Regions from separate parts of the Denitraticella aggregata genome, predicted to be linked through region 1. Evidence: riboswitches for the same ligand, from Rfam matches in the RefSeq annotation. Region 1 holds a riboswitch; the other holds the start of a gene.

The links. Region 1 has a riboswitch for S-adenosylhomocysteine ahead of ahcY (adenosylhomocysteinase). Riboswitches for the same ligand answer to the same signal wherever they lie in the genome.
Region 2: it holds a riboswitch for S-adenosylhomocysteine, as region 1 does, so the genes downstream of both, metH (methionine synthase) here and ahcY (adenosylhomocysteinase) in region 1, are expected to answer to the same signal.

Annotation. Positions count from the first base shown of each region.
Region 1 covers NZ_JBLLNL010000007.1:144,421-159,473, reverse strand. Annotated here, with positions in the region: gene ACKVEX_RS10595 (lysophospholipid acyltransferase family protein) at 1-842, opposite strand, end outside; gene ACKVEX_RS10590 (lysophospholipid acyltransferase family protein) at 839-1,699, opposite strand; gene metK (methionine adenosyltransferase) at 1,933-3,099, shown strand; gene ACKVEX_RS10580 (calcium/sodium antiporter) at 3,115-4,185, shown strand; gene ACKVEX_RS10575 (DUF2254 domain-containing protein) at 4,263-5,522, shown strand; S-adenosyl-L-homocysteine riboswitch at 5,629-5,746, shown strand; gene ahcY (adenosylhomocysteinase) at 5,847-7,256, shown strand; gene ACKVEX_RS10565 (GNAT family N-acetyltransferase) at 7,345-8,004, shown strand; gene ACKVEX_RS10560 (carbon-nitrogen hydrolase family protein) at 8,001-8,873, shown strand; gene ACKVEX_RS10555 (TlyA family RNA methyltransferase) at 8,913-9,776, shown strand; gene metF (methylenetetrahydrofolate reductase [NAD(P)H]) at 9,760-10,599, shown strand; gene ACKVEX_RS10545 (helicase HerA-like domain-containing protein) at 10,612-12,150, opposite strand; gene ACKVEX_RS10540 (hypothetical protein) at 12,208-12,870, opposite strand; gene ACKVEX_RS10535 (YebC/PmpR family DNA-binding transcriptional regulator) at 13,022-13,747, shown strand; gene ACKVEX_RS10530 (DMT family transporter) at 13,842-14,717, shown strand; gene ruvC (crossover junction endodeoxyribonuclease RuvC) at 14,733-15,053, shown strand, end outside.
Region 2 covers NZ_JBLLNL010000012.1:1,615-16,667, reverse strand. Annotated here, with positions in the region: gene ACKVEX_RS13830 (ATP-binding cassette domain-containing protein) at 1-255, shown strand, start outside; gene ilvA (threonine ammonia-lyase) at 398-1,669, shown strand; gene thrH (bifunctional phosphoserine phosphatase/homoserine phosphotransferase ThrH) at 1,773-2,393, shown strand; gene purU (formyltetrahydrofolate deformylase) at 2,489-3,364, shown strand; partial or broken gene ACKVEX_RS13810 (TorF family putative porin) at 3,495-3,653, opposite strand; gene ACKVEX_RS13805 (TorF family putative porin) at 3,666-3,896, opposite strand; gene ACKVEX_RS13800 (ammonium transporter) at 3,925-5,328, opposite strand; gene glnK (P-II family nitrogen regulator) at 5,341-5,679, opposite strand; gene ACKVEX_RS13790 (accessory factor UbiK family protein) at 5,986-6,249, shown strand; gene ACKVEX_RS13785 (YifB family Mg chelatase-like AAA ATPase) at 6,338-7,840, shown strand; gene ACKVEX_RS13780 (rhodanese-like domain-containing protein) at 7,925-8,317, opposite strand; gene ACKVEX_RS13775 (ABC transporter ATP-binding protein) at 8,425-9,159, opposite strand; gene ACKVEX_RS13770 (ABC transporter ATP-binding protein) at 9,152-9,943, opposite strand; gene ACKVEX_RS13765 (hypothetical protein) at 10,092-10,580, shown strand; gene pdxH (pyridoxamine 5'-phosphate oxidase) at 10,606-11,250, shown strand; gene ACKVEX_RS13755 (hypothetical protein) at 11,414-11,929, shown strand; S-adenosyl-L-homocysteine riboswitch at 12,033-12,105, shown strand; gene metH (methionine synthase) at 12,176-15,053, shown strand, end outside.

The DNA.
Region 1 (15,053 bases):
GTCTTGAAGCGGCGGTGCACCCAGTAATACTGCTCGGGCATCGTGCGCACCAGCCGTTCGATCTCCTCGTTCATGCGCCGCGTGTCCGCTTCCACGTCCGCGGTGGGGAAGTTCTCCCACGGTTCGCCGACCTCGATCACATAGCCCTGTCCGCCCGGCAGCATTCGCGCGGCGCATACCACCACCGCAGCCCCGGCCAGCCGTGACAGGCGCGACAGGCCGGTGATCGTCGCCGCAGGCACGCCGAAAAACGGCACGAAGATCGAATCCTTCAGACGGTAATCCATGTCAGGCAGGTAGTAGAACGGACGGCCTGCCTTCATCGCCTTGACCGTGGGCCGGGCGCCGTCCGAGCGCGAAATCAGCTGCTGATCGCCGAAGCGGCTGCGACCGTGCTTGAGCCAGTGGTCGATCACCGGATCGCTCTGCTTCGCATAGATGCTGACGCCGTTGAAGCGCATCGCGACCGAGATTCCGCCGGCATCGAGCCCGACGAAGTGCGGTGCGAGCAGGATCACCGGGCGCCCGGCGTCCAGCAGCCGCTGAATCCTCTCGGGCCGATCCATCCGGATCAGCCGCTGCAGTCGCGCCCGACTGCCCCACCACAGCAACCCGCGCTCGATGAGGCTGCGACCCAGCATGCGAAAATGCGCCCGCACCAGCCGGCGCCGCTCGGGCTCGCTCAGGGCCGGAAAGCACAGGCGGAGATTGACGTCGGCGATATGCCGACGCGCACGCGCGACCCGATACAGGATCTCGCCCATAGCCTGACCGATCGGCGCGAGCACACCCAGCGGCAACCAGTGCAGCAACCACAGCAGCGCGATGACGAGGCGACTCATGCTTCGCCCTCGGGCGGCGGCACACCCGACGGCCTCTTGTAGCGGTTGTAGCCCCACAGATACTGGGCGGGGCATCTCAGGATCAGGCGCTCGATCTCACGGTTGATCGCGACCGTGCGGGCGGCGAGATCGCCTTCAATCGGCTCGACCGGTTCGGTGAGACGCAGCACGTACCCCGTCGCCCCGGGGAGCCGCTCGGTCCAGACCATGATCACGCGCACGCCCTTGACCTCGGACAGGCGCGCGGCCAGCGTCATCGTCCAGGCAGGCCGGCCGAAGAACGGCGCCCACATGCCCTCGCCCTCCTTGGGCGCCTGGTCCGGCAACATGCCGACCATCTCGCCGCTACGCAGGGCCTTGACCAGCTTGCGCACACCCGACACGTCGGCCGGCGCGACCCGCACATTGCCGCGTGCGCGCCCCGCCTCCATCAGCGGTTGCAGCACGGCCTTGCGCGGCGGGCGATACAGCACCGTGATCGGACCATGGGTCGAGCAGTACTGCGCGCACAATTCGAAGCAGCCGAGGTGCGCCGTCAGCAACAGCACGCTGGCGCCGTCCCGGCGGGCAGCTTCCAGCAGTTCAACCCCCTCCACCCTGACGATTCGCGACAACACCTCCTGTTGCGGTCGCACCCACACGAACGGCAGTTCCAGCATCTGCCGGCCGGTCTCGGCGATCACCGCATCGAGCAGCGGTTTGTCGTCGCGACCCGTTGCGATGATCAGGTTCTCGCGTACGCGGGACCGATACCCCTTCGAGAACAGCCAGACCACGCGCCCTGCCAACGCGCCGAGGCGGTGAAGCCAGGACAGCGGCAGACGCGACAAAAACCGGAAGACTGGGGAGACGAGCACGAAGGGCCTGGACCGGAAGCAGCGGAACTGCTTTCACCGGCAAATTGGAAACGCTACAATTATCGCCCAGCCGCCGAGTTAACACGACAACTTGCAGGGCGGATGTGGACGCTATCGCATGCAAATGCTGCGGGCCGACACGCAAATACTGCTAAAGCGTCGCCGCTCGACGAAATCCCCGGAGCTGGCGCCACGCCAGACATACTGGGGATTTTCGTTTTTGGAGCGTAGCCATGAGCAGGGAATATCTCTTCACCTCGGAGTCGGTGTCGGAAGGCCATCCGGACAAAGTCGCCGACCAGGTGTCTGACGGAGTGCTGGACGCAATCCTGGCCGAGGACCCGCATGCCCGCGTGGCCTGCGAAACACTGGTGTCGACCGGCCTGGTCGTCATTTCAGGCGAAATCACGACCACCGCCCATCCCAACTACAAGGAAATCGCGCAGGACGTGATCCGCCGGATCGGCTACAACGCTTCCGAGATCGGTTTCGACTACCGCTCCTGCGCGATCCTGACCGCGATCAACCGCCAGTCGCCCGACATCGCGCAGGGCGTGAACGAAGGCCAGGGCATCGACCTCGATCAGGGTGCGGGCGACCAGGGCCTGATGTTCGGCTACGCCTGCAACGAGACCCCGGCGCTGATGCCGCTGCCGATCTTCTATGCGCACCGGATCATGCAGCGCCAGGCCGAACTGCGCAAGGACGGCCGCCTGCCGTGGCTGCGCCCGGACGCCAAGAGCCAGCTCACCGTGCGGCATGTGGATGGCAAACCGGTCGCGATCGACACGGTCGTGGTGTCCACGCAGCACGACCCGGAGGTGTCCCATGCCCAGATCACCGAGGCGGTGATCGAGGAGATCATCAAGCCGGTACTGCCGCAAGAGCTGATGCAGGGGGAAGTGCGTTATCTGATCAACCCCACCGGCCGATTCGTGGTCGGCGGCCCGCATGGCGACTGCGGCCTGACCGGGCGCAAGATCATCGTGGATACCTATGGCGGTGCGGCCCACCATGGCGGCGGCGCGTTCTCCGGCAAGGACCCATCCAAGGTCGACCGTTCGGCCGCCTACGCCGGACGCTACGTGGCCAAGAACCTGGTCGCGGCCGGCCTGGCCGAGCGCTGCGAGGTCCAGATCGCCTACGCGATCGGCGTGGCCAGGCCCGTGAGTCTTATGGTCGATACCTTCGGCACCGGCAAGGTGCCGGACGAGCGCATCGAAGAACTGATCGCGAAGCATTTCGACCTGCGCCCGAAAGCCATCATCCAGACACTGGACCTGTTGCGCCCGATTTACGGCAAGACCGCCGCCTACGGCCACTTCGGGCGCGACGAACCCGAGTTCAAGTGGGAGACGACCGACAAAGCCGCGGCACTGCGGGCCAACGCGGGCCTCTGATCACGCACCCACGCCATGCTGACCCACGCCCTGTTCTTCGTTCTCGGCCTCACGCTGCTCGTCATCGGCGCCGAAGTCATGGTCCGGGGCGCGGCCAAGCTGGCGCTGTCGTTCGGCGTGTCGCCGCTGGTGATCGGTCTGACGGTGGTCGCGTTCGGCACCAGCGCGCCCGAAATGGCGGTATCGGTCGGGGCGTCACTGACCGGCACGCCGGATCTGGCGATCGGCAACGTGATCGGCAGCAACATCGCCAACATCCTGCTGATCCTGGGCATCTCGGCCCTGATCGCGCCGCTGCTGGTGCACGAACAGATCATCCGCCAGGAGATCCCGATCATGCTCGGCGCGTCCTTGCTGATGGTGGTCATGGCACTGGACGGCAACATCAGCCGGCTCGAGGCGGCCGTGCTGTTCATGCTGGTCGCCGCCTATTCGTTCTTCCTGATACGCCAGTCGAGGCGCGCGTCGCGCGACACCCAGGACGAATTCGCCGGGGAGATGCCCCCGGACACGAAATGGGACCGGCACTGGAGCGTCCAGCTCGGCCTGATCTTGGCCGGCCTGATCGCGCTGGTGCAGGGCTCGGACTGGCTGGTCGGCGCAGCCGTGGCCTTCGCGCAGGCCTTCGGGGTCAGCGATCTGGTGATCGGTCTGACCGTGGTCGCGGTCGGCACGTCCATGCCGGAGGTCGCCACCTCCATCGTCGCAGCGATCCGCGGCCAACGCGACATCGCGGTCGGCAACGTGATCGGCAGCAACGTGTTCAACATCTTCGCGGTACTGGGCGTCACCGGCCTGGTGTCGGCCGGCGGCATCCCGATCTCGGAGGCTGCGCGCAATTTCGACCTGTGGGTGATGCTGGCGGTCGCCTTCGCGTGCCTGCCGATCATGATCACCGGCCGCGAGATCGCGCGCTGGGAGGGCGCGGTGTTCCTCGGCTACTACGCCGCCTACACCGCCTATCTGGTGCTGGCTGCTCAACAACACGCGCTGCTGCCGGCGTTCTCCAACGCGATGCTCGGCTACGTGATGCCGATCACCGTGATCACGATCATCGTCAGCGTGATGCGGCATAACAGGCGGTAGGAGGCTGTCGGTCGGGGGGTTGCGTTCTGGCTCGATAGCGGTCGACACAATTGGGTGAAGTGGCAGGAGAGCCGAAGATGTTGGATCACCTGAGTTTCGTCATCAAGCAGTTCCATGAGCGGCTGTGGGTCAGGCCACTCATCGTCTGCGTGCTGTCCATTGCCGCAGTTTTTCTCGCCGATCTCATGGACATGACTGAACTCGACCGTTTCCTGCCGGACATCTCGAAGGAATCGACCGAAACGTTGCTCAAGATCATCGCGTCGAGCATGTTGATGATGGCCACGTTCGCGGTGACTTCGATGGTGTCCGCTTATGCGTCGGCAAGTCAGTCTGCGACGCCCCGCTCGTTTTCGCTGATGATCGCCGATGACGTTTCGCAGAACGCGCTGTCGGTGTTCATCGGCGCGTTTATCTACAGCGTGGTCGCGCTCATTGCGCTGATGAACGGGGCTTACGGTGGACCGGGCAGTCGTTTTATCCTGTTCTCCCTGACAATAGGCGTGCTTGCAATTGTCATTCTTGCCTTCATCCGCTGGGTCGATAAAATCGCCCGGCTCGGTCGGCTGGGAGATACGATCGACAAGGTGGAAGCGATAGCCGGGAAAGCTGTTCGGAAGCGGCAGTCGGCCCCACGTCTTGGGGGCGTCGCGGCGTCCAGTCCCCCAGATAGGGGTCGGGCGGTCTTCGGACAGGCCATCGGGTACGTAGGGTATGTCGACACCGCCGCGTTGCAGAAGCGGGCGGTGGAGTCGCAACTGAGGATTGTTGTGGCGGCGTTGCCCGGCACCTTTTGCACGCCAAACCGCCCTGTCGCGTGGGTCATCCGGGAGGCGTCGGACAGTGTGTCCGACGAGGACGCCGAAGCAATCGCTGCCGCGTTCGACATTGGCGGCTCGAGGGTCTTTGAACAGGATCCGCGGTTCGGACTGGTGGTCCTTTCGGAGATCGCCAGCCACGCGCTTTCGCCGGCGGTCAATGATCCGGGGACCGCCATCGCCGTCACGGGCGCGTTTGTCCGCCTGTTCGTCACGTGGAACGAGTGCGGCAAGGCGGGTGACGTTTCCGTGCAGTTCGACCGCGTCGCGGTGCCGGAATTGTCCATGGCGGACATGTTCGACGACGCCTTTACCGGAATCGCCCGGGACGGCGCGGGTACTATCGAAGTGGTGCTGCGGCTGCTCAAGGCCTTCGAGGCACTTGCCGCGGCCGGGGACGCCACGATGCGCGGCAACGCGCTGCGGCATGCCCGTCTCGCGTTGGTTCGCGCCGAAATTGCATTGAAGGCTCCCCAGGATCTCGCAGCCGCGCGCCAGGCAGCCAAGTTTGCCATGTGACCGGAAGGCCGAACCAAGCGCGGCACCCGACCCGGCGAGCAGGTCAGCGCACGAGCGCAGCGAATCAGGCACTGCAGCAGATGACGCCGTTGATGTATACTCAGCATCCTCCGAGGAGCGCTGCAAGGCGTCGAGTCATCCGCATCATGCGGTGTCCGCCCCCAGGCTCGGAGCCAGCCGACCGACAGGTCGCGGTTCTTGTACAGAAACGGCGCTCACCCGAGACACCGCTTGGTGTTTCATTTCTCAACCCTGCCGGGTTAGGGATTCCGGGTGAGCAAGACCGCACTACCCGTTCCCCCCGGCCATAGCAAGGAGCATTCAATGAACGCTGTGGCTGATTTCAAGGATTTCGTGGTCGCCGATCTGGCGCTGGCCGACTGGGGCCGCAAGGAAATCCGTATCGCCCAAACCGAAATGCCGGGGCTGATGGCGATCCGCGAGGAATTCGCGGCGAGCCAGCCGCTCAAGGGCGCGCGCATCACCGGTTCGCTGCACATGACCATCCAGACCGCGGTGCTGATCGAGACGCTGACTGCGCTCGGCGCCGAAGTGCGCTGGGCCTCGTGCAACATCTTCTCGACCCAGGATCACGCAGCCGCCGCCATCGCGGCCGACGGCATCCCGGTGTTCGCGGTCAAGGGCGAGTCGCTGAAGGACTACTGGGACTACACCCACCGCATCTTCGAATGGGCCGACGGTGGTTTCTCCAACATGATCCTGGACGACGGCGGCGACGCGACGCTGCTGCTGCACCTGGGTACCCGCGCGGAACAGGACCTGTCGGTGCTGGACAAGCCGACCTCCGAGGAAGAGACCATCCTGTACGCCGCGATCCGCGCCAAGCTCGCGACCGATCCGACCTGGTACTCGACGCGGATCGCGCATATCAAGGGCGTCACCGAGGAAACCACCACCGGCGTGCATCGCCTTTACCAGATGCACCAGCGCGGCGAACTGCGTTTTCCGGCGATCAACGTCAACGACTCGGTCACCAAGAGCAAGTTCGACAACCTCTACGGCTGCCGTGAATCGCTGGTCGACGGCATCAAACGTGCCACCGACGTGATGATCGCCGGCAAGGTCGCGCTCGTGTGCGGCTACGGCGACGTCGGCAAGGGTTCGGCCCAGGCGCTGCGCGCGCTGTCGGCGCAGGTGTGGGTCACCGAGGTCGACCCGATCTGCGCGCTGCAGGCGGCGATGGAAGGCTACCGGGTCGTGACGATGGAATACGCGGCCGAACATGCGGACATCTTCGTCACCGCGACCGGCAACTACCATGTGATCACGCACGACCACATGGCCAGGATGAAGGACCAGGCCATCGTGTGCAACATCGGCCACTTCGACAACGAGATCGACGTCGCCAGCATCGAAGGCTACCAGTGGGAGGAGATCAAGCCGCAGGTCGACCACGTGATCTTCCCGGATGGCAAACGGATCATCCTGCTCGCCAAGGGCCGCCTGGTGAACCTGGGCTGCGCCACCGGGCATCCGAGCTACGTGATGAGTTCGTCGTTCGCGAACCAGACGATCGCGCAGATCGAACTCTTCCAGCGCACCGGCGACTATCCGACAGGGGTGTATACGCTGCCCAAGCATCTGGACGAGAAGGTCGCACGACTGCAGCTCAGAAAGCTCAACGTGCAGTTGACCGAGCTGACCGATGCCCAGGCCGAATACATCGGCGTACCCAAGCAAGGGCCCTACAAGCCGGATCACTACCGCTACTGATCCCGGCTCTGGATCCACCCGCACCGGCCATCGCGCCGCTGCGGGTGCCGGGCGGACTGGATCGCGGCATTCGAAACGGAGAACGACCATGTCGAAAGTGACGATACGCCACACCCGGGCCGAAGACATTCCGGAACTCATACGGCTGCAAAAACACGCCTACCCGCCCGAAATGCCCCCCTGGTCGCGGGTCAAGTTCGAGCATCAGCTCGAGATCTTCCCTCACGGCCAGATCGTGGCCGAATTCGACGGACGCGTGGTCGGATGTGCGAGTTCGTTCGTCGTGATCTGGGACGACTGGTTCGACACGCACACCTGGAAGGAGATCACCGCCTCGGGCACGTTCCAGGAGCACGACCCCGGCGGCAAGACGCTTTATGGCGCCGAAGTGTTCGTCGACCCCGAGGTACGGGGCATGGGGCTGGGGCACGCACTCTACGAGGGACGCCGCCGCCTGTGCCAGGCAATGAACCTGAAGCGCATCATCGCCTGTGGGCGGCTGCCCGGCTATCATCTGCATGCCGCCGAGATGAGCGCCGAGGACTACGCCAAGCGGGTCGTGTGGGGCGACTTGCGCGACCCGGTGCTCGGTTTCCAGCTGCATGAAGGCTTCCACTATTGCGGCGTGATCGAGGACTACCTGCCGGAGGACCATGAATCCTGTGGCAACGCCTCCCTTATCGTGTGGCTGAATCCGGCCTACGATGCGGGCAGGCCCACGCGCATACCCGAAAAGGAGATCCTATGATCGTCAGAATCGCCGCAGTCCAGTACCTGCTCCGTCAGATCCACGACTGGTCCGGGTTCGAGAACCAGGTGCGCTTCGTCGTGCAGGCGGCGGGCGACTATCGCCCCCACTTCGTGCTGCTGCCCGAGATCTTCACCACGCAGCTGCTGTCCTTCATGGACACCCGCGAGCTGCCGGAGGCGGTGCGCAACATGAACGATTACACGCAGCGCTACATCGAGCTGATGCGCGAACTCGCACAATACTGGCGGGTGTTCCTGATCGGCGGCAGCCACCCCACGCTGCGCGACGGGCAACTCTACAACACCGCGTATCTGTTCACGCCCGACGGCGAAGTGCATGAGCAGGACAAGATCCACCGCACGCGCTGGGAGCGCGAGATGTGGGACACCGCCGCCGGCGACCAGCTGCACCTGTTCGAGACGCCCTACGGCAAGATCGCGATCCTGATCTGCTACGACATCGAGTTTCCCGAGCTCGCCCGCATGGTCTGCGAGGCCGGTGCCGACATCCTGTTCGTGCCCTCATGCACCGACGATCGCCAGGGTTTTCTGCGCGTGCGCTACTGCTGCCATGCGCGCGCGATCGAGAATCAGGTCTATGTCGCGATGACCAGCACGGTCGGCAATCTGCCGGTCGAAGGCCTGGGCGTGCATTACGGCCAGGCGAGCATCATCACGCCGTCCGATTTTCCGTTCTCGCGCGACGGCATCGCGGCCGAAGGCACACCGAACGTCGAGCAGATCGTGATCGCCGATGTGAATCTCGACAACCTGACCCAGAACCGGGTCAACGGCACGACCATTCCGCTGTACGACAAGCGTCACGACGTCTATGACAACGAAGTCCAGACCCTGGCGATCAAATGACCACGGACCGAGGCGGCTGTCGGACCCGAGGCTGACATCATGTCGATGAACTCCTTCCACAGCCGCAGCCATCGCGCCGCACCCAAGCGCGAGCGGACCGCAGCGATCGCGCCACGGCCGGCCGGTCTGCAACGCCTCGACACGCTGCTGGTCGCACAGGGCCTGGTGGAATCGCGCACCCGCGCCAGGCAGTTGATCGAAGCCGGCCGGGTGTCGTGCGACGAAGGCGTCATCGTCAAACCCGGGCACCTGCTGCCCGAATCCGCGCGGCTGACGGTCGCCGAGGACGAACAGACCCGCTATGTGTCGCGCGGCGCGCTGAAGCTCGCCGCCGCACTCGAACGGACCGGACTCGACGTACGCGGCGCGACCTGCCTCGACATCGGCCAGAGCACCGGCGGGTTCACCGACTGCCTGCTGCAGGCCGGTGCCGACCGCGTGGTCGGCGTCGAGGTCGGACACGGCCAGCTTCACCCGCGTCTGCATGACGATCCGCGCTGCGTCACGCTGGAGGGCGTCAACGCCCGTCATCTGGTCGCGGCCGATCTCGCACCGCACGTGCCGCCCGAAGGCTTCGACCTGATCGTGTGCGACGCGAGCTTCATCTCGCTGGCGCTGTTGATGCCACAGTGGCCGGCGCTGCTCGCCCCGGGCGGGCAGATCGTCGCGCTGGTCAAGCCGCAGTTCGAGGTCGGTCCGAACGGGCTCGGCAAGGGCGGCGTGGTCAGGGACGAGGCCCTGTACGAAACGGTCGAGCGGACGATCCGGCTCGCGGCGCAAGAACTCGGCCTCGCGGTGCGGGGCTGGTACGAATCCCCACTCACAGGCGGCGGCGTCGGCAACATCGAAGGCAATCGCGAATTCCTGATCTGGATGCAACACCGACATGACGACCAAGACTGAACTTTCGATCGAGTTCTTCCCGCCGCAGACGCCGGAGGGCGCGGAGAAGCTGCGCGCGACCCGCGCGCGCCTGGCCGAGCTCGAACCGGCCTTCTTCTCGGTGACCTACGGCGCCGGTGGTTCGACCCGCGAACGCACCTTCGCCACGGTACGCGAGATCGCCGACAGCGGCAGCGAGGCCGCGCCGCACCTGTCATGCATCGGGTCGAGCCGCGACGGCATCCGCGAGATCCTGCAGGAGTACGCCGCGACCGGCATCCGCCGCATCGTCGCGCTGCGCGGCGACCTGCCGTCGGGCGTGGGTGCGGCAGGCGAGTTCCGCTATGCCAACGAGCTGGTCGAGTTCATCCGCAGCGAGACCGGCGATCGCTTCATCGTCGAGGTCGCCGCCTATCCGGAATGGCATCCGCAGGCGAAAAGCCCGCGCGACGACCTGCTCGCGTTCAAGCGCAAGGTGGACGCCGGCGCGAATTCGGCGATCACGCAGTACTTCTACAACCTGGACGCCTACCTGCACTTCGTCGACCAGGCGCAGGCACTGGGCGTGAGGATCCCGATCGTACCCGGCATCATGCCGATCACGAGCTTCAGCAAGCTGGCGCGCTTCTCGGACGCCTGCGGCGCCGAGATCCCGCGCTGGATGCGCAAGAAGTTCGAAGGTTTCGGCGACGACACCGACTCCGTGCAGGCCTTCGGTCTGGATGTCGTCACGGCCTTGTGCGAGAAGCTGCTGCGGGCCGGCGCACCGGGCCTGCACTTCTACAGCATGAACCAGGCCGGACCCACGATGGACATCTGCCGGCGGCTCGGCCTGGCGATCTGAGCGGTCGGGCGCTCAGCGCTTGGCGCCTCCGAGCAGCGAGCCGAGGATGCCGCGCGCGATCTGACGCCCGATCGAGCTGCCGATGGTCCGGGTCACGGTCTTCGCGGCGACCTGTGCAAGACCGTCACGACGGCCGCCGCGCGGGCCGGTGGAGCCGAACAGCACGTCGGACAGTACGTTGCCGCCCTGTTGCGGCGTGGTCGACGCCGTGCTCCGGGCCGCCTTCTCCGCCGCGGCTTCGAACGCCGCCTCGGCCGCGCGCTGCGCGGCGCTCTCGGCCTGCGCCCGCAGCAGTTCGTAGGCCGATTCGCGATCGACCACCTGCTCGTAATGGCCGTACAGCACGGATGACCGGATCGCGGCGAAGCGCTCGGCCTCGGTCATCGGGCCCAGGCGCGATCCGGGCGCGATGATGGACGTGCGTTCGACGACGCTCGGTCGCCCCTTCTCGTCCAGGAACGACACCAGCGCCTCGCCCACGCCCAGCTCGGTGATCACGTCGGCCGCATTGAAGGCCGGATTGGCGCGCATCGTGTCGGCCGCGCTCTTGACCGCGCGCTGGTCACGCGGCGTGAACGCGCGCAACGCATGCTGAACCCGGTTGCCGAGCTGGCCGAGCACGCTCTCGGGCACATCCAGCGGGCTCTGCGTCACGAAATACACGCCGACGCCCTTGGAGCGGATCAGCCGGACCACGCGCTCGATCTTCTCGACCAGCGCCTTGGGCGCATCCTTGAACAGCAGGTGCGCCTCGTCGAAGAAGAACACCAGTTTCGGCTTGTCCGGGTCGCCGATCTCGGGCAACTGCTCGAACAGTTCGGCCAGCATCCACAGCAGGAAGGTGGAGTAGAGCTGGGGCGAGTTGTACAGCTTTTCCGCTGACAGGATGTTCACGACGCCGCGCCCGTTGGCATCGGTCTGGATCAGGTCGGCCAGATCCAGCATCGGTTCGCCGAAGAAGAGATCGCCCCCCTGCTGCTCGAGATTCAGCAGTCCGCGCTGGATCGCACCGATCGAGGCGATCGAGACGTTGCCGTACTCGGTCGTGAAACTGCGTGCGTTCTCGCCCACGTACTGGATCATCGCGCGCAGATCCTTCAGATCGAGCAGCAGCAAGCCGTTGTCGTCGGCGATCTTGAACACCAGCTGCAGCACGCCGGCCTGCGTGTCGTTCAGATTGAGCAGGCGGCCGAGCAGCAGCGGACCCATGTCCGAGATCGTCGCGCGCACCGGATGACCCTTCTCGGCGAACACGTCCCAGAACACCACGGTGTTGGCGACCGGCTCGAACTCGGTGATGCCGATCGCGTCGAGACGGCTCATCAGCCGCTCCGACGCGACGCCCGGCGCGCCGATGCCGGACAGATCGCCCTTCACGTCGGCGACGAACACCGGCACGCCGATCCCGACGAAGGCTTCGGCCATCTTCTGCAGCGTGACCGTCTTGCCGGTGCCGGTCGCGCCGGTGATCAGTCCATGTCGATTGGCCAGCCTGGACAACAACTGGCATTCGGTGTCGCGCGTGCGCGCAATCAGCAAGGGTTCAGTCACGATTGAGCACCTCGGATGGATGACGGATCGACGCGGCTTCGGGATACGCGGCTCCGGTCATCGGGGAAAGCGCGCGAAACAGCTGTTCACGCATTGTTCATAGGTCTGTACGCAGGGTTCGCAGGCCGGTCCGCGGCAGGTCTGCTGCTGACACTGGTACAGCGTGTCGGCGCAACGACGCGCACAGGTGTTCCAGTCGTCCTGGCCGGACGGCGGATGCGCGAGTGAGGGCCGGTCGGCATATTCGCGCATGCAGGCCGGCAGATACCACTCGAAGCCGCGCGGCGGCCCGGGCAGCAGCGACCAGTCCTCGATCGCGAAACGCATGTCGGGCAGCATCGCCGGTACGTCACGGTCGTCGAGCAGCCTGGAGCGGATCAGCGTGACCAGCCCCCAGCAGTCAGCCTCGCGCGCATCGGCGAGCATGCGCGGCGCGGCCGGCGCCATTCCCAGATTCACACGCGCACATTCGTGCGCATAAAAGAACAGCCTGACCTTGGGCGCCATGTCCGGCAGCAGGTCCGGGTTGTAGCGGATCACCGGCCGACCGCCCTCGATGCGCGTGTCGAAGGTCCGGGCCAGCGTCTCGTCCAGCACCGACGGCACCTGCACGCCGTTCGAATCGAGACAACCGTCGAAGGTCATGCGCACCTGAGCATGCGCGCCCCCCGCAAGGGCCATGAAGCACAGAAACAAAGACAGGACGAGGCGATTCGGCATGCGTGGCTCACGGGACGTCGTTACAAGTCCATTGATACACCAAACCGATGGAAAATGACACTGTCGAAGGGTCGCGAGGTCGGGCGGCCCCGGTCATGGCGCGCGCGGTATAATTCGCGCTTCACACATCACCGGCAGTCTCGAGGAATCTATGGCGGGTCACTCCAAATGGGCCAACATCCAGCACCGCAAGGGGCGTCAGGATGCCAAGCGCGGCAAGGTCTTCACGAAGCTGATCAAGGAGATCACGGTCGCCGCGCGCATGGGGGGCGGGGATCCCAACTTCAATCCGCGCCTGCGACTCGCGATCGACAACGCCAAGGGCGAGAACATGCCGGGCGAGAACATCGAACGCGCGATCAAGCGCGGCACCGGCGAGCTCGAAGGCGTCAGTTACGAGGAAGCCCGCTACGAAGGCTACGGCATCGGCGGCGCGGCGGTGATGGTCGACTGCCTCACCGACAACAAGACCCGCACCGTGGCCGACGTACGCCACGCGTTCTCCAAGTATGGCGGCAACATGGGCACCGACGGCTGCGTGGCGTTCCAGTTCACCCACTGCGGCCAGCTGATGTTCGCACCCGGTACCGACGAGAACGCGCTGATGGAAGCGGCACTTGAGGCTGGCGCCGAGGACGTGGTCGGCAACGAGGACGGATCGATCGAGGTGATAACCGCGCCCAACGATTACTCCGCGGTCAAGGAGACGCTCGAGAACGCCGGATTCAAGGCCGAGTTCGGGGAAGTCACGATGAAGCCTCAGAACGAAACCGAGCTGACCGGCGACGACGCGGCCAGGATGCAGAAACTGCTGGACGCGCTGGAGAGCCTGGACGACGTGCAGGAAGTCTATACGTCCGCGGTCTTCGACGACTGACGATCGCCCGATCCTCGAACCGCCCCTTTTTTCTGAACAGCGGTGCCAGCTGCACCGCTGTTCTGTTTTGAACCCGGCTCGCACGCCCTCTGCCATGACCCGACCCGCCCTCCGCTCCGCGATGCCGTTCCTGTTCGTGCTGTTGTGGAGCACCGGTTTTCTCGGTGCCAAGTTCGGTCTGCCCTTCGTCGAACCGCTGACCTTCCTGTCCATCCGCTATGCGCTCGTGATCGCGCTGATGACCGTGATCGCAGTCGCGATGCGCGCGCCGTGGCCGAACAGCTGGCAACAGGTCTTCCATATCGGCGTGACCGGCCTGCTGGTGCAGGCCTTCTACCTCGGTGGCGTGTTCGTCGCGATCCATTTCGGACTGCCGGCCGGCGTCGCGGCGCTGGTCGTCGGCATGCAGCCGCTGCTGACCGCGCTCGGCGCCGGCTGGCTGCTGCATGAACGTGTCAGCCGGCCGCAGTGGATCGGCCTGGGCCTCGGCTTCATCGGTGTCGCGCTGGTGGTCGGCTCCAAGAGCGGCCAGGACGGCGCATCGTTCGCCGAGGTCGGCGTGATGATCGTGCCCGCGATCGTCGCGCTGCTCGCGATCACGCTCGGCACGCTGTATCAGAAGCGCTTCTGCCCGCGCTTCGACCTGCGCACCGGTTCGGTCATCCAGTTCGTGCCCTCGCTGGTGCTGACGCTGGCGATCGCGTCGCAGACCGAGACCATGCGGGTCGAGTGGAGCGGCGAGTTCATCTTCGCGCTGCTGTGGCTGGTCGTGGTGCTGTCGCTGGGCGCGATCAGCCTGCTCAATCTGCTGATCCGCAGCGGCAGCGCGGTCAATGTCGCCAGCCTGTTCTACCTGACCCCGCCGACGACCGCGCTGCTCGCGTGGTTGCTGTTCGGCGAAACGCTGACCGGCTTCGCGCTGGTCGGCATGGCGATCGCAGTCGTGGGCGTCTGGCTGGCGCGCAAGTAGGCATACAATCCAGGCATGCCGACCGCGAGCACCATCGTCACCACCCGCATACTCGGGCTCGACCCGGGCCTCAGAATCACCGGCTTCGGCCTGATCGACAGGCTCGGCAGCCAGGTCCGCTACGTCGCGAGCGGCTGTATCAAAACCCGGGACGGCGAATTGCCCGGCCGTCTGAAGACGCTGCTCGACGGCGTCCGCGAGGTCATCGAGACCTACCGGCCCGATCAGGTCGCCGTCGAAAAGGTGTTCGTCAACGTCAATCCGCAATCCACGCTGCTGCTCGGCCAGGCGCGCGGCGCGGTGATCTGCGGGGCGGTGTCCTGCGACCTGCCGGTG
Region 2 (15,053 bases), on a different contig from region 1:
CGCCAGGCCCGCCTGGCGAGTCGCCGGCCGCTGGTCAAGGAGCGGGACCAGCTCGACCGCAGGCTCGCCACCTGGCATCAGGAAAAGACGCAGCTCGATCAGCGTCTGGCCGACCCGGCCCTGTATGCCGGCGGCGATGCCGCGCTGCTGCAGGACATGCTGAAGCGCCAGGCCGAGCTGGCCGCCGCGATCGAAGCGGCCGAGATGCGCTGGCTCGAGATCGAGGAGACGCTGGAGACGCTGGCTGCCGACTGACGCGCGGGTCCTTGCACAACAGGCACGCGAGGAGCGCCGAAGGCGATCGACCCGGGTTTTCCGCAGGCTGTCGGCCGCGCTTCGAGCGGGTATGCTTGAAGCCCTGCCCTGCCTTTGACCGCCTGAAACCTTGAGGGAGGTCGTGACCGTGGAACTGTTCCCGACTGTGCCGTCGGCTGCCCATCCGATTCCGCTCGATCTCGACGACCTGCGCGCCGCAAGGGCTCGGATCGAAGCAGCGGTGACGCATACCAGCCTGGTGCCGAGCGAACACCTGTCGCATGCGGTCGGCGTGCCGGTCTGGCTCAAGCTAGAAAATCTGCAGCGCACCGGTTCGTTCAAATTGCGCGGCGCGACCAACCGGATCGCCCGCCTGCTCGCACAGGGACCCCGCCCGGCCGGCGTGATCGCGGCCTCGGCCGGCAACCACGCCCAAGGCGTCGCGCAGGCCGCGCGAGCGGCCGGGCTGCGGGCCATCGTCGTGATGCCCGGCAATGCGCCGCTGACCAAGATCGAATCCTGCCGCGCGCTCGGGGCCGAGCTGCGGCTGGTCGGCACCACGCTCGAGCAGGCGGCCGACGAGGCGATGCGTGTCGCGACCGAGGAGCAGCTGGTGTTTCTGCACCCGTACGACGACTGGGACGTCATTGCCGGGCAGGCCAGCTGCGGTCTGGAGATGCTCGAGGATGCGCCGGATCTGAGCGTCGTGGTCGTGCCACTGGGCGGCGGAGGGCTGATCTCCGGGGTGGCACTGGCGCTGAAGCTGCAGAATCCGGCGATACGCGTGATCGGCGTTCAATGCGATGCGGTCGCGCCGTGGCGGCATTTCCTGCGCGACGGCTCGCTCGGCGACGTGCCGGCCGGCAGCCATACCATCGCCGACGGTATCAAGGTCAAGCGTCCCGGCGTGCTCACCCGTGAAGTGATCGCACGCCATGTCGACGACATCGTGACGGTGGACGACAACGCGATCGCAGAGGCGATCGTCACGCTGCTCGAACGGACGCGTACGATCGGCGAAGGTGCCGGCGTGGTCGGCCTGGCGGCACTGCTGCAGGGGCGTATCGCATTGCGGCCCGAGGACCGCCTGGCCTGCGTGATCTCGGGCGGCAACATCGACATGACACTGGTGGGCCGGTCCATCGACTATGGCCTCGCGTCCAGCGGGCGCCTGATCAGCGTCAGCGTGACGATTCCGGATGCGCCCGGGCACCTTCTGGGCCTGCTCAAGACGGTCGCCGACCTCGGCATCAACGTGCGCCATGTCGAGCACAGGCGCGGCGAATTGCATGTGCCGGTCGGCATGACCGAGGTGATCCTGCAGATGGAAACCCGCGACTTCGAACACCAGCGCGAGCTGATGGAGCATTTTGCCGGAGGCGGGCTGGCAGTCAGGAATCTGCTGTGGGCGTGAGGATGATTCGCGCGCGGTCAAAGCATCCGATCGCCTGAGTCCGGTGCGTCGCACGGTGTAAAATCCGCTCTCCCGATCCGATCCGACACTCGAAAGGCCCCACGTGCAAATTGTCTGTCTCGACCTCGAAGGCGTGCTCGTTCCTGAAATCTGGGTGGAGTTCGCCGAACGTACCGGCATTCCGGAACTGCGCCGCACCACCCGTGATGAACCGGACTACGATGTGCTGATGCAGTACCGGCTGGACATCCTCGCCAAACACGAACTGGGGCTGCCGCAGATCCAGGAAGTGATTGCCGGCATGGGGCCGATGGAGGGTGCGCGCGCGTTCCTGGATGATTTGCGCGCCGACTATCAGCTGGTGATCCTGTCCGACACCTTCTACGAGTTCGCGCACCCGCTGATGCGTCAGCTCGCGTGGCCGACCCTGTTCTGTCACAGCCTCGAGGCGGACGACAAGGGCTTTCTGGTCAACTACCATCTGCGTATGCCGGACCAGAAGCGCGAGGCGGTCAAGCGCTTCAAGGAACTCAACTTCACGGTGGTCGCCGCCGGGGATTCATACAACGACACCGCGATGCTGGCCGAGGCGCATGGCGGCATCCTGTTTCACCCGCCCGAGAACGTGATTCGCGAATTCCCGCAGTATCCGGTGGTGCGCGACTACGACGCGCTGCGTGCCGAGATCGACAAGGCCTTCGCCCGGGTCGGCCGGCTCGGGTGAACGCCGTTCGGCGGCTCTGACGACCCCCGCCCGCCACGCTCAGCGCTCCCCCGAGGGGGCTCGGTCTCTCCAACGAAGGTCTGCAAGACTCAGCCATGCATTCAACCCGCTTCTATACGCTCTCGGCTTCATGCCCCGACCGGGTCGGTCTGGTCAGCCGGGTGTCCGGCTTCCTCGCCGAACACGAGGGCTGGATTCTCGAAACCTCGCTGCATGCCGAACCGCCCGGCGACGGCGAGGCGACCGGCCAGTATTTCATGCGCATCGAGATCCGCGCCGATTCGATCCCGTTTCATCTCGCCGAGCTGCGCCAGCGCTTCGAGCCGCTCGCCGACGAGCTGGGCATGCAATGGAAGATCACCGACTCGGCGGTCAGGAAGCGTGTCGTGATCCTGGTGTCCAGGCAGGGACACTGCCTGTACGACCTGCTCGCACGCTGGCAGAGCAAGGAGCTCGACATCGAGATTCCGTGCGTGATCTCCAACCACGATGACTTCCGCGGCTTCGTGGAGTGGCACGGCATACCGTTCCATCATGTGCACGTGACACCCGACAGCAAGGCCTCGGCCTACGCCGAGGTGGCACGCCTGTTCGAGGAGGTGCGAGGCGACGTGATGGTGCTCGCGCGTTACATGCAAATACTGTCGCCGGAGCTGTGTGCCGCCTATCCGGGCCGCATCATCAACATTCATCACAGCTTTCTGCCCAGCTTTGTCGGTGCCAGACCGTATCACCAGGCCTGGGCCAAGGGTGTGAAGCTGATCGGTGCGACCTGCCACTATGTGACGGCCGACCTGGACCAGGGACCAATCATCGACCAGGACGTGATCCGCATCGATCATTCGGACGCGGTCGAGGACATGGTCCGCTACGGCAAGGATGTCGAGAAGACGGTACTCGCGCGCGGGCTGCGCTATCACCTGGAGGATCGGGTGCTGGTGCATCGGAACAAGACCATCGTGTTCCGCTGAGGCATCTTGGCGGCGCGGCGTTCACGGCCGATCGCTGCGCCGCCGGTCCCACAAAAAGAAGGGCACCCGAGGGTGCCCTTCGAACGTCGCGGCGAGGAGAGTCAACCGCGGCGGGGGAGGAGACGGTCGATCAGAACGCCTTGCTGACGGACAGGATGTAGCGATCGTCTGCGAGCCTGTCGTTGCGGACGTCGGTGTCGACGTAGTGCAGGCCGAAATCGAAGCCGCGCCAGGATTGTGTCACGCCCAGTTTCCAGTCTGCCCAGCTGTCGTTGTCGCGGCCCCGGACGCTCGAATAGCCTTAGTGCGCGTCAGGCGTGAGCCCTTCCATGATTCCGTAGTTGGCGCCCACCTCGTAGTCCAGGCCACCCTGCAGAGCCGGGCGCTGGTCGGTCTGGCTGAAGCCGCGGAAGGCGTAGTCGGTCACGATGCTGATGTTGGCCGAGATCGGCAGATCTTCGGCGAGAACGGTGGATGTGCCGACCGGGAGGGTGGCGAGGGCGGCTACGGTGGTGATCAGAGTCTTGCGCATGGTTTTCTCCTCGGTTGAATCTATTGCCTTACTTGGTCACGAACTCTGGATAGGCTTCCTGACCGCATTCGGCCAGATCTACGCCTTCGTACTCTTCTTCCGCCGTGACGCGGATGCCCGTGACCGCCTTCAGGATGCTCCACACGATCAGGCTGGCGCCGAACACCCAGACGAAGATCGTCAGCGCTCCGACGATCTGGCCGAAGAAGGTGGAGTCGCTGTTGGTCAGCGGCACCAGCAGCAGGCCGAGCAGACCGCAGGTACCGTGCACCGAGATCGCGCCGACCGGATCGTCGATCTTGAACACGCGATCGAGCACCGTGATCGAGAACACCACCAGCACACCGCCGGCCGCGCCGAACAAGGTCGCGAGCAACGGCGTCGGCGTGGAGGGTTCGGCCGTGATCACCACCAGGCCCGCCAGCGCGCCGTTCAGCAGCATGGTCAAGTCACCCTTGCCGAACATGAGTTTGGACACGATCAGTGCGGCGATCGCACCACCCGCAGCGGCGGTGTTGGTGTTCAGGAACACTATCGCGACGTCGTTGGCATTGGCGATGTCGCCGAGCTTGAGCACCGAACCGCCGTTGAAGCCGAACCAGCCCATCCACAGGATGAAGGTGCCGAGCGTGGCCAGCGGCAGGTTCGCACCCGGGATCGCGCGCGGTTCGCCGTTCGGGCCGTACTTGCCTTTGCGCGCGCCGAGCAGGATCACGCCGGCCAGCGCCGCGGACGCACCAGCCATATGCACGATGCCGGAACCGGCGAAGTCGGAAAAGCCCAGATCGCCAAGGTTGAACATGCCGAAGACGTCGGCCTCGCCCCAGGTCCAGGAACCTTCCAACGGGTAAATGAAGCCGGTCATGACCACCGCAAAGGCGAGGAAGGCCCACAGTTTCATCCGCTCGGCGACCGCACCCGAGACGATGGACATCGCGGTCGCGACGAACACCACCTGGAAGAAGAAGTCCGAAGCGTCGGAGTAGATCGAATCGCCGTGGAAGCCGTCTTCACGCTCGCCGAAGGCGGTCAGCGCGTCTGGGACCAGGTCGTCACCGCCGTCGATGCCGGACAGGAATATGCCGCCACCATACATGATCGCGTAGCCGACGATGAGATACATGATGCAGGAGATCGAGAACAGCGCGACGTTCTTGGTCAGGATCTCGACCGTGTTCTTGGAGCGGACTAGGCCGGCCTCGAGCATCGAGAAGCCGGCGGCCATCCACATCACCAGTGCGCCACACACCAGGAAGTAGAAGGTGTCCATCGCGTACTGCAGTTCGAACACGTTGCTCAGCACCGCGGCGCTGTGCTCCATCGCGGCGCCGGCCGCGGCGGCCGCTTCCATTGCGGTGTGCTCGTCGGCCAGAACCGGCGCGGCCAGGCCGACCGCCAGCGCCGCGAGCAGTGTTTTCAGTGTTTTACTCATGTTGTGGCTCCCTTAAAGTGCATCGACACCGGTTTCGCCGGTGCGGATGCGAACGACCTGCTCCAGTTCGAACACGAAGATCTTTCCGTCTCCAATCTTCCCGGTTGAGGCGGACTTCTCGATCGTTTCGATGACCTGATCGAGGATGTCGGCACGCACCGCCGCCTCGATCTTGACCTTGGGCAGGAAGTCCACGACGTACTCGGCGCCGCGGTACAGTTCGGTATGGCCCTTCTGGCGGCCGAAGCCCTTTACTTCGGTCACGGTGATGCCTTGCACGCCAATCGCCGACAGTGCTTCACGCACTTCGTCGAGCTTGAAGGGTTTGATGATTGCGGTGACGAGCTTCATGCGTTTCTCCTGTCATCGGCTGAGCTTGGAAAGCTGGGGCGGGTTTGCATCTGAATCTCCAGACGGTCGATATTGGACGATTCACGTTTAGCACGATCCATGCCAAGTCTGAAAAATTTATATAAAACAGAACTTTGAGCGAATTTCTGGATTCAATGCTGCGCCGCGGTGCCCTGATTTGACCGACGCCCTCCGTTCAATGCACCAAACTAGTGCGGCCAGTCCATCGGGACGCTCATTCCGCTCCGGGGTCGCGTGCTAAACTCGATCACTCACCCCGTCCCACGCTCGAACAAGGATCCCGACATGACTTCACCGCGTATCTTCGATGAACTCGGCAACAAGCTTTCCGAGCTGGCCGCCAGCAGTCCGGCTCGGGATATCGAGAAGAACGTCAAGGCATTGCTGGGCAGTGCGTTCGGCAAGCTCGATCTGGTGACCCGGGAGGAGTTCGACGTTCAGCGCGAGGTGCTCGCGCATGCGCGTCAGAAGCTGCACGAACTGGAGGACAGGGTCGCGCAGCTCGAGTCCGAACTCGCCCATGCGCGTGCGCAGGACGACGCAGAGTGAATCCGCGGCGTTCGATATGATGCTTATGGAATAGCGCAACGTCATCGCTCGGGGTTAAACTTGTCTCCCGTTGATCCAGGAGACAGGCATGTCACTCGCGTTGGTTCGCACCCGTGCGCTGTCCGGCCTCGATGCGCCGGAAGTCGTCGTCGAGGTTCACCTCGCCAACGGGCTGCCGGCCTTCAATCTGGTCGGCCTGCCGGATGCCGAGGTGCGCGAGGCGCGTGACCGCGTGCGCGCGGCCATCCAGACCTCGCAGTTCGAATTTCCGCAGCGCCGGATCACCGTCAATCTCGCGCCCGCCGACCTGCCCAAGGAAGGCGGGCGATTCGATCTGCCGATCGCGCTCGGCATTCTCGCCGCTTCCGGACAGATTCCGGCGAAGGCGCTCGATGCTTGCGAGTTTATCGGCGAACTGTCGCTGAACGGGGCACTGCGGCGGGTGCGCGGCGCCCTCGCGATGGCGCTTGCAGCCGCGCAAGCAGGGCGTGATCTGGTGCTTCCGTCCGAGAATGCCGACGAGGCGGCACTGGCGCAGCGCTCGCGCGTGCTGGCTGCCGATTGCCTGCTGCGCGTCTGTGCGCATCTGACCGGTCAGGGGCCGCTACAGCCGCATGTGAGCGCACCCGACCAGGGCTCGCAGCACGATATGCCGGACCTGACCGAGGTGAAGGGACAGTTGCTCGCACGGCGTGCGCTGGAGGTCGCGGCAGCCGGCGCGCATTCACTGCTGATGTTCGGACCGCCTGGAACCGGCAAGTCCATGCTCGCGCAACGCCTGCCTGGCCTGCTCCCGCCGATGGACGAACGCGAGGCGATCGAGAGTGCGTCGGTGCAGTCGATCGAGGGCTGCTTCGATGCGCGCCGATGGGCGCAGCGCCCGTTTCGGGCGCCTCACCATTCGGCGTCCGCGCCGGCGCTGGTCGGCGGTGGGGCGACGCCACGTCCGGGCGAGATCAGCCTCGCACACCATGGCGTGCTGTTCCTGGACGAGTTGCCGGAGTTCGACCGGCGCGTGCTCGAGGCGCTGCGCGAGCCCCTGGAAACCGGCACCGTCACGGTCTCGCGCGCGCGTCGCAGGGCCGAATTCCCGGCACGTTTCCAGCTGGTTGCGGCGATGAATCCCTGTCCCTGCGGCTATCACGGCGATCCGTCCGGTCGCTGCATCTGTTCGCCCGAGCAGATTCGTCGCTACCGTGGGCGCCTGTCCGGTCCGCTGCTCGATCGCATGGACATCGTCGTCGAGGTGCCGCTTCTGGAACACGCGGAGATGCAGGCGCTGCCTGGTGGCGAGGCGAGTGCAACGGTGCGCGCACGGGTCATTCAGGCATGGGCGATGCAGCGGGCACGCCAGCAGGCGCCGAACAGCCGTCTCGGTCCCGGTTCGATCGATCGCCTGTGCGAACCCGACCGGGAGGGCCGCGTGCTGCTGGGCCATGCAATCAAGCGGCTGGGGCTGTCCGCGCGTGCCTACCATCGGGTGCTCAAGGTGGCGCGAACGATCGCTGACCTGGCGGGTGTCGAGCAGGTCGGCGCGGTCCATCTGGCCGAGGCGATACAGTATCGTCGCGGCCTCGACGTCAAAGCCTGAGAGGTTCGACGCCGGCATGGTCTTGGTACGATGCGCAATGCACCAATGTGGTGCACGAGGCGTCTTCGGCCACGACTGATACGCTCAGCACTGCTCCCACGGCAGGCCGTCGAAGCGCCAGCCGCTGACCGAGTTGCGATGATGCTTGTCGTCCAGTTCGCCTTCGAAGCCGTGCAGCACGTTGAACACGTTCTTGAACCCTGCGTCGAGCAAGGCCTCCCCGGCCGACTCGGACCGGTTGCCGCTGCGGCAGATCAGCACCAGTGGTCGTTCGCCGCCATGCCCCGCCATCTTGCGCACCTCGCCGACGAAATGTGGATTGACGTCCCAGTCGGGGCCGTCGTTCCATGAGACATGGATCGCGCCAACCGGGTGTCCGACGAACAGGAACTCGATCTCGCTCCGGACGTCGATCAGCAAGGCCTCCGGGTTCGACTGCAGGAAGGCATGGGCTTCCTTGGGTGTGAGATGTTTCACTGCTGCGGGCCTCCGGCCGTTGCTTGCATCCATTATATTGGCTTGGGCCGATCGAATGCGTGCGTGCTCCGGTGCGGCGCCCGTTCCGAGCGGCCCAATGGGCGGACTCACGCCGGCTCGGCGCCCAGATAGGCCGAGCGGACCCGGGTATCCTCGCGCAATGCCGCGGCGGTTCCGGACAACGTGATCCGGCCGGCTTCCATGACCCACGCCTGATCGGCCAGGTCCAGCGCGAGCTGGGCGTTCTGTTCGACCAGCAGAATCGTCATCCCGGACTGGGCCACCGTTCGGATCAGTGCGTAGATGGTCTCGACCACGATTGGCGCGAGTCCCATCGACGGTTCGTCGAGCAGCAGCAAGCTTGGTTTCGACAGCAGTGCGCGGCCGATCGCGAGCATCTGCTGCTCTCCGCCGGACAGCGTGCCGGCGACTTGCGTCAGGCGCTCCCGCAATCGCGGCAGCAGACACAGGATCCGCTCGAGGTCGTCGCGGATCGCCTGTCGATCGCTGCGGACATAGGTCCCCAGATGCAGGTTTTCGGCGACGGTGAGCCGCGCAAAGATGCCCCGGCCTTCCGGGACCAGCGCAATGCCGGCGCGCACCCGTCGGTCCGGCGGTTGCGTGTCGATTCGTTGTCCGCGAAACAGGATCCGACCGGCGGCCAACGCCTGCAGGCCCGCGATGGCGGCGAGCGTGGTGCTCTTGCCGGCACCGTTTGCGCCGATCAGGCAGCCGGTCGTGCCCGGTGCGAGCTGCAGGTCGATGCCGCAAACCGCCGGGATCCGGTCGTAACGGGCATGGACATCGCGCAGTTCCAGCACTGGCGCCGGCTGGTCAGGCATGGGCGTACCTTCGACCGAGATAGGCTTCGATGACGCGCTGGTCGCGACGGATCTCGTCCGGCGTGCCTTCGGCGATCTTGCGTCCGGAGTCGAGCACCGCGATCCGGTCGCATAACTGCATCACCAGTTTCATGTCGTGCTCGATGACCAGCACCGTGGTGCCCTCGTCGCGAATGCGCTCCACCAGTCCTCGCAGGGCCAAGGTTTCGGTCGCATTCATACCGGCCGCGGGTTCGTCCAGCGCGAGCAACTTCGGGCCCGCCGCGAGCGCGCGCGCGATCTCGAGGCGACGCTGGTCGCCATAGGAAAGATTACGCGCGCGCGTCGCCGCATGCTCCGCGAGGCCGACATACGCGAGCCAGCCAAGTGCATCCGCCTGCGTGCGGCGCTCCTCGTCGCGTTGCGTACGATGACCGAGAAGGCTGGCGACCAGGCCTGCATGCAGCTTTGCATGCAGGCCGGTCATCACGTTCTCCAGCGCGCTCGCATCGCCGAACAGCCGGATGTTCTGGAAGGTTCGTGCGATGCCGTGTCGAACCGCCAGATGGGGCCGGCCCGGCGCGAGGCGCCGTCCGTCGACCCGGCACTCGCCCCGGTCGGGCCGCTCCAAGCCGGTCAGCACGTTGAAGAACGTGGTCTTGCCCGCACCGTTGGGTCCGATCAGTCCAAAGATCTCGCCGCGACGGATCGTCAGGTCCACATCGTCGAGGGCGACCACGCCGCCGAAGCGGCGTGATAGACGGGTTGCGACCAGAAGGGGTGTTTCTGTTTCATTCAGCTGCATCGGGGCGGTATGGGTTGGGAACCTCATCTGGCATCATGGCAGTCGCTTCGCTTCAAGCTGGCGATGCAATGAGCGGATTGTACCGTCGCACGAACCGCCTTTCTCGCGCGATCCGCGTGAGGTGGGCACTGACGAGGAACCGGCAAGGATGAAACGTATTTTCGCTTATCTGTTCGGCCTGCTCGGGCTGTTGGGGCTGGGCGGCTGCAACCCGTTCGCGATCGAAACGATCAAGCCCGGCATCACTACCGCGAGCGAGGTGCGCGAGCGTCTCGGGGAACCGGGCATGGAGTGGCGCAACGACGATGGTTCGGTGACCTGGGAGTACTCCGGGCAGCCACAGGGGATCCACTGCCACATGATCACGATCGGGTCCGATCGTATCGTGCGTGCGGTCGATCAGGTACTGAACGAACGCAGCTTCGCACGTATCCAACCGGGCATGGACGGAGATGCGGTGCGGCGGGTGCTCGGCAAACCCGCATCGACGCAGTTCTTCGCACTGAGCCAGGAGCGGGTGTGGAACTGGAACGTCGAACCGGATCGGGGCACCTCCGATCCGCTGTTCTTCACGGTGCATTTCGATACCGCGGGCAAGGTCGTGCACACCAGCCGCAACGTACAATATCGGCAGTGAATTCAGGTTGGAACGGGGCGAATGCATGAGCGACAAGAGTCTGGCGGACCTGCGCAAGAGCTATGAACTGGGCAGCCTCGAGGATCACGAAGTGTCCGGAGAGCCGCTGCAGCAGTTCAGACAGTGGTTCAGCGAGGCGCTCGCGCGCAAGGTGCCCGAGCCGAATGCGATGACGGTCGCGACCGTCGGGGAGGACGGCCGTCCGTCCACGCGGGTGGTGCTGATCAAGGATTTCGACGAAAGCGGCATCGTGTGGTACACCAATTACGCGAGCCGCAAGGGCCGCGAGCTCGCATGCCACCCCTATGCCGCGCTGCAGTTCCACTGGGTCGAACTGGAGCGCGTGGTGCGCATCGAGGGCGACGTCGAGAAGGTCGCGCCGGAGGATTCGGACGCCTATTTCGAGAGCCGCCCGCTGGCCCACCGCATCGGCGCATGGGCCTCCCATCAGAGCGAGGTGATCCCGAATCGTGGTGTCATCGTCGCGCGCGCAGCCGAGTACGGCCTCAGATTCGGACTCAAGCCACCGCGCCCGCCGCACTGGGGCGGCTATCGCCTGCGGCCGCATTACTGGGAGTTCTGGCAGGGGCGCGCGTCGCGCCTGCATGACCGGATCGCCTATCGTGAGCTGCCCGACGGCAGCTGGGTGCGGGAGCGATTGTCTCCCTGACGGCAGGAGGCCAAGGATGGTCAATCGGCATATTCACTGCGACGCGTCGGCCGCGCGCCGGTCTCGATGGGTCGCTCCGCCCCGGCATCGGGGCGGGAGTTGGCTTAGGATCCTGCTGTTCGTCGCGTTGTTAGCGCTGCTCAGCGGTTGCGCCAGCTTCAGCATGCAGCGTGAGTTCGTGGACGAGGTCAGCCTGCTCGGCGCGCGCGGCCAGCCGAGCCGCATCTGGATCAACGACGACGGCACGCGCACCTTCGAGTACGCGACGCAACCCTTCGGCGATGATGCCTGGATGTACTCCATCGACGCGGACGGGCGCATCGTCGAGCAGTTCGATGCGCTGTCGCGCAAGAATCTGGCGCGGGTGCAGAAGGGCATGACGGTCGAGCAGGTCCAGCGACTGCTGGGCCAGCATCGCTCGGTACAGTTCTTCTCCCTGTCCGGCGAGGAGGTCTACGACTGGAACATCCGCAATGAGTGGCCCGACCTGCGCGCGACCCGGTTCAACGTGCATTTCGTCGGCGGCGTCGTCGAGCGGACCAGCCAGACCCTTGTTTTTCCGCGCGACGGCATGTTCGGCTGGGGTATCGGTCTGGGTCTCGGGTACGGTTCGCATTCTTTCTGGGGCGGTTTTCGGGGCTGGCCCTACCCGCGGGCGGGGTGGCCTCATTACTGGTAATGGATTCTGCTCCTGGACCGCTATGGTCACGATGACGCAAGCCGGTCTTTGCGCGCCGACGGTGCCTTTGCAAGCCGCGCCCAGTCCCGGTAGACTACTTGCCTCTGCCGAGGAGCGCTGCGACCTGTAATCCAAACGGGCCAGGCTCGGCAATCGAAGAACGGCGCTCACAAATCCCCAGGTCCGGGTTTGTGGTGTCTTTCCTCGCCGCCACTGGTATCCCGGACCCAAGCCGAGATGGATGCCATGCAAGCCGACCGTTCCCAAGAACTCCATGCCCTGATGTCCGAGCGCATCCTCGTGCTCGACGGTGCTATGGGCACGATGATCCAGCAGCACAAGCTCGCCGAGCGCGATTACCGCGGCGAGCGCTTCCTGGATCATCCGCGCGACCTCAAGGGCAACAACGACCTGCTGGTGCTGACCCGGCCCGAACTGATCTCCGACATCCATCGCGCCTACCTCGACGCCGGCGCCGACATCATCGAGACCAACACCTTCAACGGCACGCGCGTGTCGCAGGCCGAATACGGGCTGGAGTCGGTCGCCTACGAGATCAACGTGACCGGCGCCCGCCTCTCGCGCGCGCTGTGCGATGAATACACGACGGTGAATCCGGACAAGCCGCGCTTCGTCGCCGGTGTGCTGGGGCCGACCTCGCGCACGCTGTCGATCTCGCCGGACGTGAACGACCCCGGCTACCGCAACATCAGCTTCGAGGCCCTGCTCGACGACTATCTGGATGCGGCGCGCGGGCTGATCGAGGGTGGCGCCGACCTGCTGCTGATCGAGACGGTGTTCGACACGCTCAACGCCAAGGTCGCGGTGTTCGCAATCGAGCAGTTGTTCTCGGACCTCGGCCGTCGCCTGCCGGTGATGATCTCGGGGACGATCACCGACGCGTCCGGCCGCACACTTTCCGGCCAGACGGCGGAGGCCTTCTGGAACTCGCTCGCGCACGCGCGGCCGATCTCGTTCGGCCTGAACTGCGCGCTCGGCGCGAAGGAACTGCGCCAGTACGTCGAGGAGCTTTCGCACCTGTGCGACACGCATGTGTCGGCCCACCCGAACGCGGGTCTGCCGAATCCGCTGTCGCCCACCGGCTACGACGAGACGCCCGAGCAGCTCGCCGGCGACATCGCCGAATGGGCCCGGTCCGGGCTGGTGAATATCGTCGGCGGCTGCTGCGGCACCACGCCCGCGCATATCGCGGCCATCGCGCAGGCGGTCGAAGGCGTGGCCCCGCGCAGGGTGCCGGTGCTCGAGCACAAGATGCGGCTGTCCGGCCTGGAGCCTTTCAACGTCGGCGCCGACAGCCTGTTCGTGAATATCGGCGAGCGCACCAACGTGACCGGTTCGCGCGCGTTTGCGAAGATGATTCTGGAAGGCCGCTTCGACGACGCACTGGCGGTTGCGCGCCAGCAGGTCGAGAACGGCGCGCAGATCATCGACATCAACATGGACGAGGCGATGCTCGACTCCATGGCCGCGATGGAACGCTTCCTGAAGCTGATCGCGTCCGAGCCGGATATCTCGCGTGTGCCGATCATGCTGGACTCCTCCAAGTGGGACGTCATCGAGGCCGGCCTGAAGTGCATCCAGGGCAAGGGCGTGGTCAACTCGATCTCGATGAAGGAGGGTGAGGCCGAGTTCCTGCGCCAGGCGCGCCTGTGCCGCCGGTACGGCGCGGCGGTGATCGTGATGGCCTTCGACGAGAAGGGGCAGGCCGATACCTACCAGCGTAAGATCGAGATCTGCGAACGCGCCTACACGCTGCTGACCGCGAGTCCCGAGCAGGGCGGGGTGGGTTTTCCGCCCGAGGACATCATCTTCGACCCGAACATCTTCGCAATCGCGACCGGCATCGAGGAGCATGACAACTACGCGGTCGATTTCATCCAGGCAGTCGGCTGGATCAAGGCGCATCTGCCCTGGGCCAAGACCTCCGGTGGCGTGTCGAACGTGAGCTTCAGCTTCCGCGGCAACGACCCGGTGCGCGAGGCGATCCACACCGTGTTCCTGTATCACGCGGTGAAGAACGGCCTGACCATGGGCATCGTCAATGCCGGTCAGCTCGGTGTGTATGACGATCTGGATGCGGATCTGCGCGACAAGGTCGAGGACGTCGTGCTCAATCGCAAACCGGGTTCGGGCGATGCGCTGGTCGAGATCGCGACGTCGGTCAAAGGCCGGACCAAGGACACCGGGCCGGACCTCGCCTGGCGCGAATGGTCGGTGGAAAAGCGCCTGTCGCATGCGCTGGTCAAGGGCATCACCGATTACGTCGTGGGCGACACCGAGGAGATCCGGGCCCGGCTCGCGGCCGACGGCAAGCCGCCGCTGGCGGTCATCGAGGGCCCGCTGATGGACGGCATGAGCGTGGTCGGGGATCTGTTCGGCGCTGGCAAGATGTTTCTGCCGCAGGTGGTGAAATCCGCACGCGTGATGAAGCAGGCGGTCGCCCACCTGATTCCGTACATCGAGGCCGAGAAGCTGCGCACCGGCTCGACCAGCAAGGGGCGCATCGTCATCGCGACGGTCAAGGGCGACGTGCACGACATCGGCAAGAATATCGTCGGCGTGGTGCTCGGCTGCAACGGCTACGAGATCATCGATCTGGGCGTGATGGTGCCGTGCGAGAAAATTCTCAACGCCGCGCGCGAGCACGGCGCCCAGGCGATCGGCCTGTCCGGCCTGATCACGCCGTCGCTGGAAGAGATGAGCCATGTTGCGGCGGAGATGAAGCGCCAGGGCTTTGAGCTGCCGCTGCTGATCGGCGGGGCGACCACCAGTCGCGCGCACACCGCGATCAAGATCGCGCCGCATTACGACCAGCCGGTGGTCTATGTGCCGGATGCATCGCGCGCGGTCGGCGTGGTCACCGCGCTGCTGTCCGAGGGCGGCGCCGAGGACTTCAAGCTGCAGCTCGCCGCCGACTACGACAAGATCCGCACCCAGCATGCGAACAAGAAGGGCGTGCCGCTCGTGAGCCTGGAGGCTGCGCGTGCCAACGCGTTCGACCCGCTCGCACAGATCGGGGCCCCTGAATCTGGCGAAGGTCAATCGGGATCTGTCCCCGATCTGCCCTATGTGCCGACCGAGCCCAATGCGCTCGGCGTGATGT